DNA from 3 places in the Sorangium sp. So ce1014 genome. Region 1 is predicted to be linked to each of the others. Evidence: riboswitches for the same ligand, from Rfam matches in the RefSeq annotation. Region 1 holds a riboswitch; each other region holds the start of a gene.

Region 1 (2,258 bases):
GCCGGGAGCGGCGCGGGCGGCGCGACGAGCACCGGCGGCTCGGGCGGCGCTGGGGGCGACGGCGGCGCTGGGGGTGCCGGGGGCGACGGCGGCACTGGCGGAGAGCACGCCACCGGCGGCGCAGGGGGTTCAGGCGGGGCGGGCGGCGCTGGTGACGGCGGCGCTGGTGACGGCGGCGCTGGCGGCGGGGCCGCGGGCGGCGGCGGCGGCGGCGGCGAGGGCTGCACGGGCGCGGAAACGGTGTTCGCCTCCGAGGTGGTAAGCCACCTCTTCGGGCCGGGCCAGACCTATGGGCAGGACAGATTCCCGGGCATCGCCTTCGGTCCTCCCAAGGGCGGGGGTTGCTGCGCTGGCTCGACCGACGTGGTGTCTCTCGGCAACGGCGGCACCGTCACCTTCGGCTTCTCGGGCAATCTCATCCTCGACAGGCCAGGACCGGACTTCATCGTCTTCGAGAACGCGTTCCAGACGGGCCCGACCACCGTGTTCGCCGAGCTCGCGACCGTGGAGGTGAGCCAGAACGGCGTCGACTGGATAGCCTTCCCGTGCACGGCCACGGCGGCCGCCTACGGCTCCTGCGCCGGCTGGCACCCCGTGCTCGCGAACCCCGACACGAGCTCCATCGATCCGACCGACCCCGAGGTCGCGGGCGGCGATCTATTCGACCTCGCCGACCTCGAGCTCAGCTTCGCGCGTTACGTGCGGATCACCGATCGGCCGGACTTGACCGGCGCAACGGGCATCTTCGATCTCGACGCCGTGGCGATCGTAAACGCGTCCTGCCCCTAGCTCTACCTCTGCTGCGGGAAGTCGGCCGGGAAGCGAACCGCAATGACGCCAAGGAACCAGGAAGCAGTGAGGAAAGCAGAACGGGGGAATGCCGGCCCACCCCCAACATATCGCTTGACCAGCGCCGCGCACCACAATATGTAGTACCTCGTGTTGGTGCCTCGGGCTTCGGTCCGGGGCTCAAAAGGGAACCCGGTGCGAATCCGGGGCTGCCCCGCAGCGGTAAGCGAGAACGATCTCCACGACGAGCACTGGCCTCCGGGCTGGGAAGCGGTGGACCGTAGGAACCCGGCGAGAGCCGGAGCGCTCGCAAGTCCGAAGACCTGCCAACATCCTGCGTCGGGGAGACATCCCGCGCCGGTTTGACCTGGAAGCCTCGTGGGAGGGCGGTAGGTCCGAGCTGGCGCCGACTCTCGCGCTTGTCCCGGTTCCGACCCCCTCCCGCGTCGTCTTCCTTTCGCCCGCGGGGGCGAGCGGTCGGTCCGAAGGCTCTCTCCTGAAGAGCACGCGCCCCGTGCGCATCGGCTGGCTTCTTCGCTCTCGCGGCATCGACGCGAGCGGTCCGGGACCGCTCCGAACGAAGCACGACGAGGAGGATTGCCATGCTGAGCGATACGTCGATGAGGAGCAACGGCGCGGCGCCGTTGCGCGCGCTCCACACGCCCCACACGAGCACCCGCGGCGCCGAGGACGCACTCCCGCACACGACGATGCGGGTGAAGAAGAGGAACGGATCGAGCGAGCCTGTCGACGTCAACAAGATCGTCCGGGCCGTGAGCCGCTCTTGCGCCGGCCTGTCCGACGTGGACGCGCTCCGCGTCGCGACAAAGACCATCAGCGGCCTCTACGACGGCGCGACGACGCGCGAGCTCGATCAGCTCTCCATCCAGACGGCGGCCTCGCTCATCGCCGATGAGCCCCAGTACGCGAAGCTCGCGGCGCGCCTGCTCGCCACCTATATCGACAAGGAGGTCCGCAACCAGGAGATCCACGCCTTCTCGCAGTCCATCGCCCTCGGGCGGCGGCTCGGCCTCATCAACGAGCGACTCCACGGCTTCGTGGCGCAGAACGCCCGCAAGCTGAACGACACGATCGAGCCGGGGCGGGACAACGAGCTCGAGTACTTCGGCCTGCGGACCCTCTACGATCGCTATCTGCTCAAGCACCCCGAGACGCGCCTCGTCGTCGAGACGCCGCAGCAGTTCTTCCTGCGCATCGCGTGCGCGCTTTCCGAGACGGCGGCGCAGGCCATCGAGCTCTACCGGCTCTTCTCGTCGCTCGACTACCTCCCGAGCTCGCCCACGATGTTCAACGCGGGCACGGGCCACGAGCAGCTCTCGAGCTGCTTCTTGCTCGACTCGCCGGAGGACCACCTCGAGACCATCTACCAGCGCTACACCGACGTCGCGATGCTCTCGAAGTTCTCGGGCGGCATCGGGCTCGCCTACCACCGCGTGCGGTCACGCGGC
Region 2 (2,258 bases), 3.8 Mb from region 1:
CTCGACCTCGCCGCCGAAGTCGGAGTGGCCGGGCGTGTCGACGATGTTGATCTTGACCCCGCGGTACCGGATGCTCGTGTTCTTCGCGAGGATCGTGATGCCGCGCTCCCGCTCGAGGTCGTTCGAGTCCATGACCCGCTCGGCCACGACCTCGTTTTCCCGGAAGGCGCCCGACTGGCGGAGCATGTGATCGACGAGGGTCGTCTTCCCGTGGTCGACGTGGGCGACGATGGCGATATTGCGGAGGTCATTACGCGGCATATATACAGCGGCGGCCGTTTAGCACGCGTTCCACGGAGGAGCGAGCCCATCCTCGCTAGAGCTCGAACGTTCGGCCCGCCCGCGACGCGAGCGCTGCGAGCCGAGCGGGCGAGGTGAGCGGGAGCGATTGACAGCCGGAGGGGCGCCACCGTAGGGTGCGCCCGCGCTGGTGCCTGGGCGCCTGCCCAGGCTGAATAGGGAACCCGGTGAAATTCCGGGGCTGCCCCGCAGCGGTAAGCGAGAACGACCTCCCACGAAGCACTGGCCCGCGAGGGCTGGGAAGCGGTGGACAGTAGGAACCCGGCCCGGCCGGAGCGCTCGCGAGCCCGAAGACCTGCCAGCGCCCGGCGACGGGGAGACATCCGATGCCGGTTCGACCTGGGAGCCTCGAGGGAGGCGGTTAGGTCCGAGCCGGTGCATCTCTGCGCACGTCCCGGATCCCGAACCGCCCCCCGCGATGCCTCCTGGTCGCCCGTGGGGGCGAGGGTCGGTCCAGCGCATCGCGCCGGATTCGCCTTTTCCTCCTCGCGGAGCTCGACACGAGCGGCCCGCCGCCGCTCCGCGCGATGGCAGCGAAGGAGGACACGAATGCTCCGCGAGACGGTCACGATCGGTCACGAACACCGCCATCCGCTCGGTCGGATGGCCGCACTGGCCCTCTTGCTGGCCACCGCGCGGCCGGCGCGCGCCGAGGTCGAGCCGCCGGAGGCGCCCGCGGACGGGGGCGCGCTCGAGGTCACGGTGCAGGCGGAGAAGCCGGGCAGCGAGGCCGCCTCGCGCGTCTCGGTCGGGTACCGCGAGCTCGAGCTCCGGCCGAGGCTCCGGCCGGGCGACCTCCTCGAGGCGGTCCCCGGGCTCTTCGCCGTGCAGCACGCCGGCGGCGGCAAGGCGAACCAGTATTTTCTGCGCGGCTTCGACGCGGACCACGGGACCGACGTCGCCTTCTTCGTCGACGGGGTGCCCGTCAACCTGGTCAGCCACGGCCACGGGCACGGCTTCACCGACCTCTACTTCATGATCCCGGAGCTCGTGACAGGGCTCGACGGCTACAAGGGGCCTTATTACGCGAGCATCGGCGATTTCGGCACGGCGGGCGCCGTCAACCTCCGCTTCGCCGAGAAGCTCGACGAGAGCACCGCGCAGCTCAGCGTGGGGCAGTACGGCATCCTGCGCGGCCTCGTGATCGCCTCGCCGGATCTCGGCGACGATTGGCGCGCGGTGGCCGCGGCGGAGGTCTACCGGAACGACGGGCCGTTCCTCAATCCGGAGCGGCTCGAGCGCTTCAACGTGTTCCTGAGGGCGACGCACGACCTCGGCGGCGCCGGGAAGGTCCAGATGACCTGGATGTCCTACGGATCGACCTGGTCCGGCTCCGGCCAGATCCCGGCGCGCGCCGTGTGCGGCGAGGGCGAGCAGGGCGGCCTGAACCCGCCGCCCTCCGCCTTCGGACAGCCGTGCATCGACCATTTCGGCGCGGTCGATCCGACCGAGGGCGGGTCGACCGCGCGGCACATGGGGTCCGTCGCCCTCTCGACCGCGTGGCGGGACGCCGACCTGAGCGCGATGGCCTACCTCCTCGGCTATCGCTTCACGCTGTACTCGAACTTCACGTTCTTCAGCGAGGACCCCGTCCACGGCGATCAGATCGAGCAGAACGACGACCGCACCGTCGCGGGCGCAGAAATCCGGTTCCGCAAGCAGCTCGAGCTCGGGGGGGCGAGGTTCACGACCTCGCTCGGCGCGCAGCTCCGCGCGGACGGGATCGACAAGTCGCTCCACCACGACCAGGCGCGCGAGCGGCTCGAGGAGAGGGACCGGACCCACATCGACGAGGGCCAGATCGGCGTCTACGTCGAGCAGGACGCCCGGCTCCGGCGCTGGCTCCGCCTCGTGCTCGGCGCGCGCGGGCAGTGGATCGACGTCAACGTGGACGACCTGCGCGAGGACCTCCGGGCGACCGGGAACAGGTCGAGCGGCGCCCAGGGGCAGATGCAGCT
Region 3 (2,258 bases), 4.9 Mb from region 1:
GGGGGACCGCGGCGACGTGGTGAACGTCCGCCGCGGTGCTCAAGAAAACCCGCACGCGCTCCGGGCCGGGGGGGGAAACCGCGCCGGTGCGCATGCGGTGATCAGAGTGTGGCACCCGAGGGCAGGTTGTCGATAACAAAGTGCAAGGCATGCACGCGGGTGAGCGAATTGCGCCCGGCACGAGGACAGCCAGACGACCGCACAGCGCAGACGCCGCCCATTCCCGCGAATGCGCGTTCGAGCCGGGCATACCCGTGCACGGGAGACAGCCTCCGGTGGAGTCCATTTTCGCGTTCTCGGAAAGGAGAACACGAGAGCCCGCCGCCCCCTCTCACGGCAGGCGCCGCGACAAAGGGAGCCAGGCACGGAACACCTGCTCACAAGTAAAGAGCCAGGACGAACAAGGCACACTGCCGCGAGAAAACCACCGGAGCGGGCGCTGCGCGCACCAGGCGCGCACGCTCCGAGAGGGCCCAGCACCCGCGCCGCGCGCACGGGGCGGCGCCGCCCCGAGAGGACGCCGGAGCCAGCAGCGACCCTGAGGTGAACAAGTAAAGAGACTTTAACTACAGAAGCACAAGGCTTGCAGCATTTTCGAGAAAGCTTTGCCTCGTGCGTCTCGGTCAATTTCTCCTTCTCCTTCTCGTCCGCGCCTCCGATTCCACCATTGCACAGGGCGCGATCCCGTGTGGCGCTGCCGGTCGGCTCGACAGGGCGGCGCCATCAGCGCACGGCACACCGCGGCAGCGCCGGGACCGTCCGCTCGCCGCGCCGCGAGACGAGCGCCTCCCCGCGATCGCGGCGCGACGTCCTTGACGCCGGGCGCGAAACGGGACTACCGAGATCCATCTGACAATCTACGCCTCGGGTGCCCTCAGGGCATAACAGGGAAGCCGGTGCAAAACCGGCGCGGTACCGCCACCGTGAGTGGGGAGCTGCCTCCGAAGACCACTGGGCCTCATGAACGGGCCTGGGAAGGTGGACGCAGCGCTGGGAGCTCGAACAGCTCCCTGAACCCATGAGCCGGGAGACCTACCCGAGCCCCCCACGAGGTGCAGCTTGCGCACGTCTTCGTGGCGTTCGGGTGCGGACCTCACCCGGAGCGCCGAATTCGGTCCCCACGGCCGTGCCGTGTCCATCGCCTGCGTGTTCCTGGTGACGCTCCTCGCGGCCCGGCCCGCGGCCGCCATGCACCTCGCGGAAGGCGTCCTGCCGCTCGGCTGGTGCGCGGTCTGGAACGCGATCGCCCTGCCCTTCGTCGCGATCGCCCTCCACCTGCTCCGGCAGCGCACCCAGCAGGACGTCTTCTACAAGCCGTTCGTCGGCCTCGTCGCCGCCGCCGTCTTCGCGATCTCGTGCATGCCCGTGCCGGTGCCGACCGCCGGGACCTGCTCCCACCCGTGCGGCACCGGGCTCGCCGCGGTGCTCATCGGCCCCTGGATGGCCGTCCTCGTCACCGTGGTGGCGCTCCTCATCCAGGCCCTCTTCCTCGCGCACGGCGGGCTCACCACGCTCGGCGCCGACGTGGCGTCGATGGGCATCGCGGGCGCGTTCACCGGGTACCTCGCCTTCCGGCTCGCGCAGCGCTGCGGCGCGAGCCTCTGGGTCGCGGGGTTCCTCGCCGGCGTGACCTCGGACTGGGCCACGTACGCGACCACGGCGCTCGAGCTCGCGCTCGGGCTCGCTGGCGAAGGGTCGGTGACGTCCATGTTCACCGGCGTCGCCCTCGCCTTCGTCCCCACCCAGCTGCCGCTCGGCCTCCTCGAGGGCGCCATGACCGCGGGGGCCCTCGTCTTCCTGCGCGCCCGGCGGCCCGACATCCTGGAGCGGCTCCGGGTCGTCCCGCTCGCCGCGGGGGCGTCGTGACGCGGCGGGTCGCGCAGCGCGCGCTGCCCGCGTTCGCACGGCGCGCGCGCGCCGCCGCGCCAAGGCTCGCCGCCGCGCTCCGGCTCACCGCCGCGCTCCCGGCTGCCGCCGCGCTCTGGCTCGTCGCGTGCGGCAACGCCTCCTGGGACGGGGTCGACGAGGCCGTGATCCGCCGCGTCGCCGAGGACGCGGGGCGCCACGACACGGGGCCGCTGTTCGCGGGCTTCGAGGGCGATCTCCTGCTCTTCGCGTTCCTCTGGGCGGGGCTCCTCTCCGGCTTCGCCCTGGGCTACTTCTCGCGCGTGCTCTTCGTCGAGCGCGCCGGTCAGCCCGCCGGCGAGCCCGGCGGCAAGCCCGGCGTCGAAGGCCTCCGTGCCGACTGATCTCCCCGC

What was found. A riboswitch is a leader RNA that binds a small molecule or an ion and turns the genes downstream of it on or off. The one in region 1 is predicted to bind cobalamin.
Region 2: another riboswitch for cobalamin. It lies ahead of WME75_RS05655 (TonB-dependent receptor); the one in region 1 lies ahead of WME75_RS20365 (ribonucleoside-diphosphate reductase subunit alpha).
Region 3: another riboswitch for cobalamin. It lies ahead of WME75_RS01615 (energy-coupling factor ABC transporter permease); the one in region 1 lies ahead of WME75_RS20365 (ribonucleoside-diphosphate reductase subunit alpha).

What each region holds. Positions count from the first base shown of each region.
Region 1 covers NZ_CP150356.1:5,336,179-5,338,436, forward strand. Annotated here, with positions in the region: gene WME75_RS20360 (hypothetical protein) at 1-789, shown strand, start outside; cobalamin riboswitch at 927-1,134, shown strand; gene WME75_RS20365 (ribonucleoside-diphosphate reductase subunit alpha) at 1,392-2,258, shown strand, end outside.
Region 2 covers NZ_CP150356.1:1,496,150-1,498,407, forward strand. Annotated here, with positions in the region: gene typA (translational GTPase TypA) at 1-261, opposite strand, end outside; cobalamin riboswitch at 425-605, shown strand; gene WME75_RS05655 (TonB-dependent receptor) at 850-2,258, shown strand, end outside.
Region 3 covers NZ_CP150356.1:403,712-405,969, reverse strand. Annotated here, with positions in the region: cobalamin riboswitch at 850-1,054, shown strand; gene WME75_RS01615 (energy-coupling factor ABC transporter permease) at 1,132-1,866, shown strand; gene WME75_RS01610 (hypothetical protein) at 1,863-2,249, shown strand; gene WME75_RS01605 (CbiQ family ECF transporter T component) at 2,239-2,258, shown strand, end outside.